Haloferula helveola: one gene and its partner. Each later gene encodes a partner of the first gene's protein in a complex. Links are inferred from orthologs where the notes say so. Each region holds a gene or a part of one and is shown in the gene's direction. Other genes may lie near its edges.

Evidence for each region.
Region 2: the proteins of nuoD (region 1) and nuoB are in contact, whole or in part, in a cryo-EM structure (PDB 6KHJ), measured with the Thermosynechococcus vestitus proteins. The link is inferred for Haloferula helveola from one-to-one orthologs. Residues at the interface, in WP_011057128.1 of Thermosynechococcus vestitus: Pro17, His18, His19, Pro20, Ser21, Met22, Val25, Arg27, Met29, Thr31, Ile38, Asp39, Cys40, Glu41, Pro42, Val43, Ile44, Gly45, Tyr46, Leu47, His48, Arg49, Gly50, Met51, Lys53, Ile54, Asn57, Arg58, Pro65, Tyr66; in WP_011056552.1 of Thermosynechococcus vestitus: Leu46, Met47, Tyr48, Thr50, Ala51, Cys52, Phe54, Ile55, Glu56, Ala58, Ala59, Ile61, Gly62, Ser63, Arg64, Phe65, Asn76, Pro78, Thr89, Thr91, Lys93, Met94, Ala97, Leu101, Met123, Phe124, Ser126, Asp127, Ser128, Tyr129.

Annotation. Positions count from the first base shown.
Region 1 is NZ_AP024702.1:5,153,088-5,159,359, forward strand. What follows is about bases 1,741-4,521. They hold nuoD (NADH dehydrogenase (quinone) subunit D), read left to right. Parts: upstream 1,741-2,396; coding sequence 2,397-3,647; downstream 3,648-4,521. Other genes in these bases: HAHE_RS19590 (hypothetical protein), read left to right, coding at 1,741-2,268; HAHE_RS19600 (thioredoxin-like domain-containing protein), read left to right, coding at 3,667-4,353; HAHE_RS19605 (NAD(P)H-dependent oxidoreductase subunit E), read left to right, coding at 4,379-4,521. Also shown: protein translocase subunit SecD, read left to right, coding at 1-1,508; more of HAHE_RS19590, read left to right, coding at 1,585-1,740; more of HAHE_RS19605, read left to right, coding at 4,522-4,954; NADH-quinone oxidoreductase subunit NuoF, read left to right, coding at 5,023-6,272.
Region 2 is NZ_AP024702.1:4,125,062-4,131,448, forward strand. The notes cover bases 254-3,149. They hold nuoB (NADH-quinone oxidoreductase subunit NuoB), read left to right. Parts: upstream 254-1,379; coding sequence 1,380-1,919; downstream 1,920-3,149. Other genes in these bases: dapF (diaminopimelate epimerase), read right to left, coding at 254-441; trpA (tryptophan synthase subunit alpha), read right to left, coding at 469-1,263; HAHE_RS15575 (NADH-quinone oxidoreductase subunit C), read left to right, coding at 1,925-2,494; HAHE_RS15580 (rhomboid family intramembrane serine protease), read left to right, coding at 2,523-3,149. Also shown: more of dapF, read right to left, coding at 1-253; more of HAHE_RS15580, read left to right, coding at 3,150-3,272; HAHE_RS15585 (hypothetical protein), read right to left, coding at 3,273-4,106; UDP-glucose 4-epimerase GalE, read left to right, coding at 4,232-5,233; HAHE_RS15595 (prepilin-type N-terminal cleavage/methylation domain-containing protein), read left to right, coding at 5,318-6,001; HAHE_RS15600 (prepilin-type N-terminal cleavage/methylation domain-containing protein), read left to right, coding at 6,008-6,387. UniProt on the Escherichia coli protein: NDH-1 shuttles electrons from NADH, via FMN and iron-sulfur (Fe-S) centers, to quinones in the respiratory chain. The immediate electron acceptor for the enzyme in this species is ubiquinone.

The DNA of each region.
Region 1 (6,272 bases):
GTAGCGCGGTGGTCGAACAAGGGGTGACATCAGCTTTGATCGGTCTCTCGCTGACCGCCTTGTTCATCCTGATCTACTACCGGACGGCGGGCATCATCGCTCTGATCGCGCTGGCCGTGAACTCGGTCCTGATCTTCGGCGGCATGGCGATGTTCGGCTTCACATTCACCCTGCCGGGGATCGCGGGCATCATCCTGACGATCGGTATGGCCGTCGATGCGAACGTCCTGATCTACGAGCGATTGCGTGAGGAACTCGAGCACGGCAAGTCGCTGGCGAATGCGATCAACACCGCCTACGAGAAGGCGTTCTCGGCGATCTTCGACTCCAACATCACTTCGCTTCTCACTGCGGTCATCCTGTTCTGGAAGGCCAGCGGCACGGTGGCCGGCTTCGCGGTTACCCTGACCATCGGTCTGCTCGGTTCGATGTTCTCGGCGATTCTCGTGACGCGCGTGTTCTTCCGCTGGGGCACCGACTCGGGAATGCTGAAGAACCTTTCGCTGCTGAACCTCTTCCGCTCGACCCACTGGGACTTCCTTGGCAAGCGCCGGATCGCCCTCGTGATTTCCACACTGCTCTTCGTCGCGGCAATTGGCGGGTTTGCTTGGAAACGCTCTGCTGCCCTCGGTGTCGACTTCACCGGTGGCACCCTGCTGACCCTCAAGTTCGATGAAGACGCGGAAGGTATCCGTCGCGCCGATGCCGAGAACGCGCTGAAGGATCTCGATACGGCCGCCAAGCCGATGGTTCAGGAAGAGAACATCCCGAACAGCGGCGAACTACTCAGCATCCGCTGCGCCACGGAAGATGCCGAGGAGGTTGAGGCAACCCTGCGTGCTGCCTTCCCGGTTCTCCAGGAGCGCGTGCCGGTCGTCGTAAACGGTGAAGACACCGGTGACACGAAGTTCGCGGTGGACGTGACGACCGAAAGCGTGTCCGCAACCGCCGGCTCGGCGTTCCTCGTCAACTCCTGCATCGCTCTCGGGCTCGGGCTGGTCGCGATCATGCTCTACATCAGCATCCGCTTCGAATTCTCCTTCGCGATCGGAGCGATCGTTGCGGTGGTTCATGACGTTGTCATCGCGGTCGGATTGATCGTGCTCTTCGGAGGCGAGCTATCGCTGATTCATGTGGGTGCGATCCTGACGATCGCGGGTTACTCGATCAATGACACCATCATCGTCTTCGACCGGATCCGCGAATCGCTGCTCACGGAGCGCGGCAAGGTGAAGGATCTCATGAACTCGGCGATCAACGCGACCCTCTCGCGTACCTTGCTGACCTCCATGACGACGATCTTCACGGTCGCGATCCTCGCCATCTTCGGCGGCGCTGCCCTGCGTGACTTCTCGACGATGATTCTCGTCGGCCTGATCGTCGGCACCTACTCGTCGATCTTCGTCGCCTCGCCGATCGTCTACTGGTGGAGCCGTGGCAAGGGTCGCAACCTCCGTCGCGAGGTTCTCGACGCCAGCCTCGCCGGCGAAACCGCCGCGAACACCTGATCCGGCTTTCCGGTCTCCCCACACCTGCGTGATTCGGTCTTTCCCTCGAAAGGCCGATCGCGCAGCATCCTCCGGCATGAGGCGCCTGCTTCCCCTCCTGCTGCTTCCGGCAACCGCGGTTGCCCAAGATGACGACGAACTGACCTACGGCATCGAGGTCCTTACCGGTTTCCGCAGCGAGTTCATCGACCGAGGGTTCTCGCTCTCGCAAGGACTCGTGGAGGTCCAACTCGGAGCGGAGGTCGCGCTCAGTGACGAGTGGCTGCTCGAGATCGGCGGTTGGTATGGAACCGGAACCGGCTCGGGGGACTTTGAGGCCGCTTCGGCATTCTTCGGCATCGTCTACGAGGCCGAGTCGTGGGACGCCGGCATGGATCTCTCGCTATCATCTTACGACCACCGGATCTTCGACGACGGTGTCGCTGTCGGGCCATTCTACAATTGGTATCCGAACGACGACTGGCGGATCGGCGGAGCCTTTCAATACGACAGTGGGGCGAGTGGCTGGTATGGCAAAGTCGAGGCCGCATGGTCGAAACCCACGGGAGACGATTCGTTCATCACCCTTCTGGGCGGTATCAGCGGCACCTCGGGCTTCTACGGGCGCAGCGGGGCCAATGATCTCTTTGCCCGGTTGAGCTGGACCTACGGCGTCAACCGCCACGTCGCGTTCACCCCCTTCGTCGGCACCTCCGTGGCGCTGGACTCGGATGCCTCGACCCGTCTCTACGCCGGGCTCTGGTTCGAGGTGAATTTCTGAGCGGAGCCCGGGGTTTGGCAGGCCTCCGGCGACTCCCGGGGGCGGTTCGGGCCTACTTTGTGAAAAATTTCACAAACCCCTTGCCCGGACCCCGGTCTTGGGGCCTCATTTCTCCCGCCGGGATCCTTATGAGTAGCTCTTCCACGACCGATTATCAGGCGCCGGATGTCGCCTCGAAAGCCGCAGATTATCACGCGGAGACGAGCGATATGATGGGTGAGAAGATGGTCCTGAACATGGGGCCCTCCCACCCTGCCACCCACGGCGTGCTGCGGCTCGTGCTCGAACTCGACGGCGAGGTGATCGAGAAGGCGGATCCGGATATCGGCTTCCTGCACCGCGGCGATGAGAAGATCGCGGAAGCGATGCACTACAACCAGTTCGTGCCCTACACCGACCGGCTGGACTATCTCGCGCCCTTGGCGAACAATGTCGCCTACGCTTGCGCGGTCGAGAAGCTGATGGGATGGGAGCTCCCGCCCCGCGGTCAGGCCTTGCGGGTCCTTTGCTGCGAGCTGGCCCGGATCTCCTCGCACATGCTTGGGGTCGGAGTCTGCGCGATGGACGTCGGCGCGATGACCGTCTTCCTCTACACCTTCACCGAGCGCGAAAAGGTCTACAATCTCTGCGAGCAGCTTACCGGCGCCCGCTTCACCACTTCCTACACCCGCGTCGGTGGACAGCTGCGCGACATGCCCGACGGTTTCGAGGCATCCGTGCGCAAGTTCCTCGACGAGTGCTCGGTGACGATCGACGAGGTTGGCAAGCTGCTCGACAAAAACCGGATTTTCATCGAGCGGATGGCCAACATCGGCGTGATCCCGGCCAAGGACGCCGTGTCATGGGGGATCACCGGCCCGAACCTGCGTGGCTCAGGCGTCGCCCGCGACCTGCGGAAGGACAATCCGTATCTTGGCTACGAGAACTACGATTTTGATGTGCCGATCGCCGAAGAGGGCGATTGCTACTCCCGCTACCACGTCCGGATGGAGGAAATGCGGCAATCGATCCGGATCTGCCGCCAGGTTCTCGACACGATGCCCGACGGTCCGGTCAATCTGGCCCACACCAAGGGCATGCTGCCTGAGAAGGAGCGCGTGTTGATGTCGATGGAGGAGTTGATCCACCACTTCATTGTCGCCACCCAGGGCATCGACGCCCCGGCGGGCGAAGTCTATTTCGGTGCCGAGAATCCCAAGGGCGAGCTCGGTTTCTACATCCATTCCACCGGGGGCGGAGTTCCGAACCGCCTGAAGATCCGCAGCCCCTCCTTCTGCAACCTGTCGATCTGCTCGAAGCTGCTCCCGGGGCACATGGTTTCTGACATTCCCGCCATATTGGGCTCTCTCGACTTTGTGATGGGCGAATGCGACCGCTGACGCCGCTATCTGTCGTGACATGAAAACGTACCCCATCCTCGCCTTTCTTTTCGCCAGCTCTTTGGCTGTATCGGCCGAAACCTGGACCAGTGCTGACGGCCGCACGGCCAACATGACCCTTGTCGAAGTCGTCGAGGAAGGCGGCGAGAAGGTTGGCGTTTTCCGTCTGAACAACGGTAAGACCGCCCGGCTCAAGGCCTCCCAACTGTCCGACGAGAGCGCGGAGCGGCTCGGCGAGTGGGTGGATCCCAATGCGCCGAAGAGCGTGTTCGACGAAACGCTCGAGGGAAACCTGCTCCGTCTCGATGGCGATAAGCTCGCTCCGTGTGAGGACGCCACGAAGCCGACGAAGTACTATCTTTTCTACTACACCGCCTCGTGGTGCGGGCCCTGCCAACGATTCACCCCGTCGCTGGTGCAGTTCTACGACGAGAAGAAAAGCGACGAGTTCGAGATCATTCTCGTCACTTCCGACCGGGACGAGGCATCGATGACGAAGTATGCCACGAGCAAGAAGATGGCGTGGCCGCATCTGAAGCTCTCGAAGGTCGGCAGCTTCCGTTCGAAGTTCAAGCACCCTGGTGGCGGCATCCCCAATCTCGTCCTTACCGACCTCGAAGGGAATATCATCAAGTCCAGCTACGAGGGCAAAAACTACATGGGGCCGACCGTGGTGATGCAGCACCTCGGCTCGTTGCTGAAGTAGCCCCGCCCGCCCGCCAATCACCGTCATGTCATCGTCCATTCTCGAAGAGAACACCGCGTCGCCGGAAACACCCGGCACCAAGCATTTCCCTCCCTTCGCAGCAAGCGAGGGACTTGAGGCCGAGGCCGCAAAACGGCTGGCGCAATTCCCCGATGACCAGAAGCGATCGGCAGTGCTGCCCATCCTCCACTACATCCAGCACCACCACGGTTTCCTGTCCGCCGAAGCGATCCGTTGGACGGCCGACCGGCTTGGCATCGAGCCGGTCAAGGTGCTTGAGGTAGTGACCTTCTATCCGGGCTTCCGACAGTCGGCTCCCGGCAAGTTCCATGTGCGTGTCTGCCGCACGCTGTCGTGCGCGATGGGAGGTTCGTACGAACTGATGGACAAGCTTTGCGAGATCACCGGCATCGACCGTGAGTCGCTGGATCCCCATCACCATCCGATTGCGGTTTCACCGTGCGGAACCTGGTCGGTCGAGTTCGCCGAGTGTCTCGCCTCATGCGGCACGGCGCCGGTTTGCCTGGTCAATGACGACTTCCATGAAGGGGTCGGTGCCGACAAGGCCCAGGACCTGCTCGACCGCTACTCGAAAGCATAAGACCTCTCTCCAACGTGAGCGATATCCGATACACCGAAGGCAAGCAGCCTGACTCGCGGGAATACCGCATGATCTTCCGCAACGTCGATCGCGAGGGCTGGGATCCGTCGATCGACTGCTACCTCAACGACGGTGGCTACGAGGAGTTGCGCAAGGCGTTCGGCATGGAGCCGAAGGCGATCACCGAGGAGGTGAAGAAGTCCGGCCTGCGCGGTCGCGGCGGAGCCGGTTTCCCGACCGGCGTGAAGTGGACCTTCATCCCGCCGAACAACACCAAGCCGGTTTACCTGATCTGCAACTGCGACGAGTCGGAGCCCGGAACCTTCAAGGACCGCTACATCGTCCACCAGGATCCGCACCAGCTCATCGAGGGCATGGTCATCTCCTGTTTCGCGGTTGGAGCCAAGGTCGCCTATATTTACATTCGGGAGGAGTTCCCGGAGGCCGCCCAGATCCTTGAGAAGGCGATCGAGGAAGCTCGCGAGAAGAACTTCGTCGGACAGAACGTCCTCGGCTCCGGATTCGATGTCGAAATCTACGTTCACCGTGGGGCGGCCGCCTACATCTGCGGTGAGGAGACCGGCCTGATCGAGTCGCTCGAAGGCAAGCGGGCGTATCCGCGGATCAAGCCTCCCTACTTCCCAGCAGCGCTCGGGCTCTACATGTGCCCGACCATCGTCAACAACGTCGAGTCGCTGTGCCACGTGAAGCACATCGTCAAGATGGGTGGCGAGGAGTATGCGAAGCTTGGTGTGCCCCGGAACACGGGCACGCGGATTCTTTGCGTCTCCGGCGACGTCAAGAAGCCCGGTTATTTCGAAGTCGAGGTCGGCAAGGTCACGATGCGTGAGCTGCTCTACGACATGTGTGGCGGTCCGAAGGACGGTCGCGAGTTCAAGGCAGTGATTCCCGGCGGATCATCGGCCAAGATCCTCCGGTGCGATGAGACTTTCACTTTGAAAGGCCAGGGGCCCGATGGATCCGACAAGGAACTCGGCTTCTGGGACATCCCCATGGATTTCGACTCGCTCGCCGCGTGCGGTTCCATGGCCGGTTCCGGTGGTGTGATCGTGATGGACGACTCGCGCAAGATGTCGTGGGTGCTGAACAACATCAACCAGTTCTACGCTCACGAGTCCTGCGGTCAGTGCACCCCGTGCCGCGAAGGTTCCACCTGGATGCGGAAGATCTCGGATCGTCTGGTCGCAGGCGAAGCGTCGCCGGAAGACATCGACACTCTCGAGAGCGTCGCCTACCAAATCGACGGCAAGACCATCTGCGCGTTCGGTGAAGCGAGCTCGTGGCCGGTCGAGGCGAT
Region 2 (6,387 bases), 1.0 Mb from region 1 along the record:
GGGCACGCCGGTGTTGACGCTGTGAAGGGTGGCGTCGAGGCCGTCGACCGAAGCGCCGCTGTCCATTTGCAGGTCGACCGGGTCCGACATCGCGATGCGGATGTTTTCATCGACGATCTCCGCGGCCAGCGTGCCGGCGATCGTTTCGAACGTAACCTGATCGGGTGCTTCTTCCATTAGGGCGGCGGTGAAGCGGCCGAAGCAGCGGGCACCATTGCCGCACATCTCGGCTTCGCCGCCGTCGGCATTGTAGTAACGGAACTTGAAGTCGGCACCGTTTTCGGCGGGCTCGACCGCCAGCAGTCCGTCGGCTCCGACGCCGCGGTGGCGGTCGCATAGAAGCTCGATCTGATCGCCGGTGAGGTTCAGCGAAAGGTCGCGGTTGTCGACCACGACGAAGTCGTTGCCGGCACCGTTCATCTTGTAGAAGTGCAGTAGCATGGGAGCTGGGAGTTGCAGGGCGAAGGATTACGCACCGTGAGTGGCATCGATCAAGGGTGCGACGAATTCACGGACCGCCTCGGCGGCGCGGTCGGGGTGAAGTTCAATCTGTTTGACGATGGCCGAGCCGACGATCACCCCGTCGCCGGCTTTCGCAACCATGGCGGCCTGCTCGGGAGTCGTGATTCCGAAGCCGACGCAGACCGGCGTTTCGGTGTGGGCGGTGATCCGGGCGACCTGGTCGGCGATCTGATCGGACGGTGCTCCATGGGCGCCGGTGACGCCGGTGCGGGAGAGCGCGTAGATGAATCCCTCCGAGCCGTCGGCGAGAAGCGTGACCCGTTCGTCCGGGGTGGTCGGAGCGATCAGGCGGATGTGCCGGAGACCCTCACCGCGGGCGAGTTCGGTGTTCTGCGCGGCCTCGTCGGGCGGCAGGTCGAGCAGCAGGATGCCGTCGGCCCCGGCCGCGGCGGCATCGGTGTGGAACTTCTCGTAGCCGTAGGTGAAGACCGGGTTGAGGTAAGTGAAGAGCACGATGGGCGTGTCGTGGGTCTTCCGGAACTCGCGGATCAGGTCGAGGACGCGTGGCGTGCTCATGCCGGACTTCAGGGCGCGGTCGGCGGCGAGTTGGTTGACGATGCCATCGGCCAGCGGGTCGGAAAACGGCACGCCGAGCTCGATCACGTCGGCGCCGGCGTCGGCGAGTGCGCGGACGACCTCCAGCGAGGCGTCGAAGGACGGGTCGCCGGCGGCGACGTAGGCGACAAAGGCCTTTTTCCCCTCGGAGCGCAGGCGGGCGAAAGTGGCATCGATGCGGTTCATGGGCGGGCGGGGGTGATAGGGCCGGAAGCGGCATTTGGCAATCTTGGGGAGCTTGTGAAAACTTTCACAAACCGCTTGAGGGTCCGCTGGGGGCGGGGCAATGTCGCCCCGCAGCCATGGTTTCCGACAACAGTCAGCTCGCCCACGCGGCCTACGACTCCAAGATCGAGGGCAACGTGATTTTCACGCGCGTCGATGCCGCCATCAACTGGATGCGGAAGAACTCGATGTGGCCGATGCCGATGGGCTTGGCCTGTTGCGCGATCGAAATGATGGCCTCGGCCTGCTCGCGCTTCGACCTGTCGCGTTTCGGGATGGAGGTGATGCGATTCTCGCCGCGTCAGGCCGACGTGATGATTGTGGCGGGCACGGTGACCTACAAGATGGCGCTCGCGGTGAAGCGGATCTGGGACCAGATGCCGGAGCCGAAGTGGTGCATCGCGATGGGCGCGTGCGCGTCGAGTGGCGGCATGTATCGCAGCTATGCGGTGCTGCAGGGGATCGACCGCCTTATCCCGGTCGACGTTTACATTTCCGGCTGCCCTCCGCGTCCCGAGGCTCTGATCGAGGGACTGATGAAGGTTCAGGCCAAGGTCGAGGGCGTGAAGGCCATCGAGGAGCAGAAAAAGGAATTCTTCGAAGATCTTTCCTCCTGAATCCGATGTCGGCCGTCAAAGATTCCGAATCCCTGAAGGAGAAGTTCGGCGACAAGGTCGTCGAGACCGTCGAGTTCCGGGGCGAGCACACCGTGGTGGTCGAACTGTCGGCCCTGGCCGAAGTGCTGGCGACCGCGAAGAACGATCTCGGCTACGACTTCCTGCTCGATATCTCGAGCCTCGACCACTTCGGAGAGGACCCGCGCTTCGAGATGGTTTACGAGCTGGCGACGACCGATGATTCCAAGCATCTGCGCATCCGCGCCAAGGTGGGCGAGGACCAGGAAGTTCCGACCGCGGTGAAACTCTGGGACGGAGCCGAGTGGCACGAGCGTGAGGTCTACGACATGATGGGCATCCGTTTCGCGGATCATCCGGATCTGCGTCGCATCCTCATGTGGGAGGGCTACCCGTTCCATCCCTTGCGCAAGGATTTCCCATTGGCCGGTCGCCCGAGCGAGATGCCGGACGTCGCCTTCACCGGAGTCGCGCCACTGGAAGGCGGGCCGTTTGTGACGTCCCCGGGAAGCGGGGATCCGGTCAGCCGCGAGCCACGCTCGCGCGAGATCGACTGATTTCCCGGTTTTCGAAAGCCTCCGAGCCATGCACCGTCCCGACTTCATGAGCGGACGTGTGTCCAGATGGCGGGAACTCGGGGACGATGTGTTGGCCGCGAAGGCGACGCTGCTGCTGGTGCTCGTGCTAACCGGGATCCAGCTCGGGATCGCGATGCTCGGTGGCGTCGATGGCGTGCCCGCTATCTACCAGGATTTCGGGCTGAGCCGTGCCGGCATCCTCAGAGGTCAGATCTGGCAGCTCGCCACCCATGGCTTCCTCCACGGGGGCTGGTTGCACCTCGGTTTGAATGTCGCGGTGCTGCTGGCGGTGGGGACCCGGATTGAGCGGATCGGAGGCTTCGGATTGTGGTGGCGGGTGCTGCTGGCCGGGTTGTTGGCCGGCGGTGCCATGCATCTGGTGCTCGGAGGGGCCGGCGAATCGGCGCCCTGTCTCGTCGGCGCTTCAGGTGCCGCGGTCGCGGCGATGCTGTGGCTGACCGGAGTCTCGCCGGGCTCGAAGATGTGGCCGGTGCCGTTGTCCGGTCAAAGCCTGGGCTACGGGCTGCTGCTCTCGGCAGGACTGCTGGCGATCATGAATCCCGCCCTTGGTGTTCCGTTGCTCGGCACTTGGGGCGAACACGCCGACACATGGGCGCGGGGATCCCTGTTCGGTGCCTCGCATGCCTGCCATTTCGGAGGAGGAATGGCAGGCTTTCTGGGTGCCCGCTGGACCTTGAGGCCGCGGGTCACCCTTGAAAAACTCCAGCGTGATCGAAGACGCCGGGAGGGAGCCTGATCAGCGGTTCTTCCGCTTCTGGTTCCAGTTCTGCAGAGCCTCTTTCTGCTTCTGATAAGCTTGGGCCTGCTGCTGGCGGGCGTTCGACATCGCGTTGCGAAGTTGCTCATTCCGCTGCTTCTGGGCCTGCACGGCGCTGTTCACCGGCTTGTTGTAGCCTGACCGCTGGACGTTGTTGTTCTGCGGCGGATTGTAGTTCTGGCGCGTACGCTGGTTGTAGTTCTGCGGAGGCTTCGGTTGCGTGACCTGGGGCGAGAACCGGCCCGGCGCCACCGTTTGTCCTTGGTAGTTGTTGCCCCGGTTGGCCCGGCTGTAGGCGTTCCGCAGCTGCTGGTTGCGGATCTGCTGGTTGGCCTTCGCGACTTGGAAGTTCGACGCGGCACGGGCGCGGGCATTCTGCCAGTTGGCGGATGCTACGGCTTGGTTCAGCCGGACCTTTTCCGCCCATTGGTAGTTGCGCGCCTTCAGCAAAGCGATCCGGTCCTTGTAGCGATCGATCTGGTTGTAGCGGACATTCCTCGGAGGAGGGCAGGTGCCGTGACCGCTCCATCCGTAGGGGTGGGGGACATGGTAGACGGGCTGGGGGCAATAGCCGCTCGGATAGTAGCCTCCCAGCCAAGGGTCGTAGTAGGCGCTGCGGCTGCGGTCGTAGTAGCAGCGCACCTTCGAGTCATAGAACCAGTTGTCGCTGCTGGTGTGGATGAAAGCCGTGCCGCCGCCGCTGTAGCCGTAGGAGTCGGCGTAGCCGTAGCCGCTGGAGTAGGGGTCGTAGTAGCAGGAGCTGAAGAGCCCGGCGCCTGCCGCCACGAGGGCGATTTGGAAAAGTCGTTTCATTTCGGTCAATGGGACGGTTCGGATGTGGCGGATATTCAACGAAATTCGCGGGTCATCCCCGCTGGGCGGGGTTGACAGGCTGGAAGGCGGTCCGTTTGCTCGCCGCAGCAAAATCCCCGAATCTGATGTCAGCGTCCATACTTGTTACCGGCGGTGCCGGCTACATCGGCTCCCACACCGTTCGCCTGCTCGCGTCGCAGGGATTCCGGATCGTGGTGCTCGACAACCTCGTCTTCGGGCATCACGACGCGATTGTCGACGAATCCGTGGAGTTGGTGGTCGGTGAAATCGGAGACCGGGCGCTGCTTGAGCGGCTGTTCGACGAGCACGGTTTCCAAGCTGTCGTCCACTTCGCCGCTTACGCCTACGTCGGTGAGTCGGTTACCAATCCACTCAAATACTACCGCAACAATACGGCGGAGCCTCTCACCTTGCTGGAGGTGATGCAGGACCGGGGCTGCAAGAATTTCGTCTTCTCTTCGACCTGCGCAACTTATGGGGTCCCGGCGGCGATTCCGATCACCGAGAGCAATCCGCAGGACCCGATCAATCCCTACGGCAGAAGCAAGCTGATGCTCGAGTGGGTGCTGCGCGACTGCGAGCAGGCATGGGGCCTTAAGAGCGCCTGCCTCCGGTATTTCAATGCGAGCGGTGCCGCGGATGACGGCAGCATCGGGGAGGATCACGACCCGGAAACCCACCTGATTCCCCGCGTGCTGATGGCCGTGACCGGTGAAATCTCCCATGTCGACGTCTTCGGGACCGACTACCCGACGCCCGACGGGACCTGCATCCGGGACTACATCCACGTCGCCGATCTGGCCGATGCCCATGCCAAAGCCCTTTCCTATCTTGCCGATGGCGGTGACTCGGTCCGCTGCAATCTGGGAACCGGCGTCGGGGTTTCCGTGAAGGAAATCATCGAGGCGGTCGAAGAGGTCACCGGAAAAGAAGTGCCGGTGAAATACGGCCCTCGACGGGAGGGTGATCCGCCGCAATTGCTTGCGGATCCCCAATTGGCCAAAGACGTCCTCGGCTGGGAGGCAGCGCACAAAGACGTGCGGGATATGGTTCGCTCAGCTTGGGCTTGGATGAGCGGCCCGAATCAAGGACACTATCGAAAATAAGGGGATGCACGTAATCGCGATGTAATCACATTCCCGCTTGCTTGCGCCCAATAAATGAGCTCAATTTCCCTAAACCCAACGTTCATGGACATCAAACCTCACCTTTCGCGCAAAGGCTTCACATTGGTGGAGCTTTTGGTCGTGATTCTGATCATCAGCATTCTCCTGACCATCGGTTCGGTCGCGCTGCGCGGCAGCGGTGGCAAGGGGGTTTCGACCGCGATCGCCGCGACCGAGGCGCTGTTTGATGAAGCCCGTTCGGTAGCGGTCGGAAAAGGGACCAATACCCGGATCCTCATCGATATTGATGATGCGACTTCCGAGTCCTATCTGCGTCGAATTGCGATCGCTTATGAGGAACTTGATGACGACGGCAAGCCGACCGGCGATTGGAAGCTCTCCAGCCGGGCCTACACACTTCCGGACAAGGTGTTCTTCAGCCGCACCTTCAGCCGCCCCGACCACGATGGTGCCGGTGGCTCGCTCGAGGAAATGAACCTGACGGGCGCCGGCGGCTTCTACGACGGCAAGTATCTTTACTACGAGTTCAACTCCGAGGGCATCTGCACCACGGGCCTCTCGGGCAGCAACTACACCGGGCCGAGCTTCGTGATCGGAAGCGGCGCCCGGGCGATGGGGCAGGATCCGAAGACCACCAGCGAAGGCAGGCGGGATTTTGCGGGCTTCGTCATTTGGCGCAACGGTTCAACCTCGGTGTTCCGTGACCCGACCCAGATCATCGGCAACTCCGACCCCCAAACCTTCTAACTTATTATGCGTATCCCTCAGCTGAAGAACCGGGGTGGTTTCACCCTGATGGAAACGGTCATCGCGATCGGTGTGCTCGCATTGCTCCTGACGGCCTTCCTCGCGGTGTTCGCGCCCGCTGCCCAAGGCATTCGCAAGGCGATCAGTGTCCAGGAAGCCGACCGGCTCGCCTACGCGCTGGAACGGGAACTCGTGACCCTGCGCTCGGACGACACCGACGACTTCGATACCGGCTTCGAGAAGGCCTACCAGTGGATCGAGGAATCCGCCGACTCCAGCAAAGCGCTGTTGATTTACCAATACCGTGGAAATCCTGGATCCATCCGGTCCGACGGCACCATGGAGCCTTACAAGGGTGACGGCGTTGCCGGTCAGGACTTCATCGT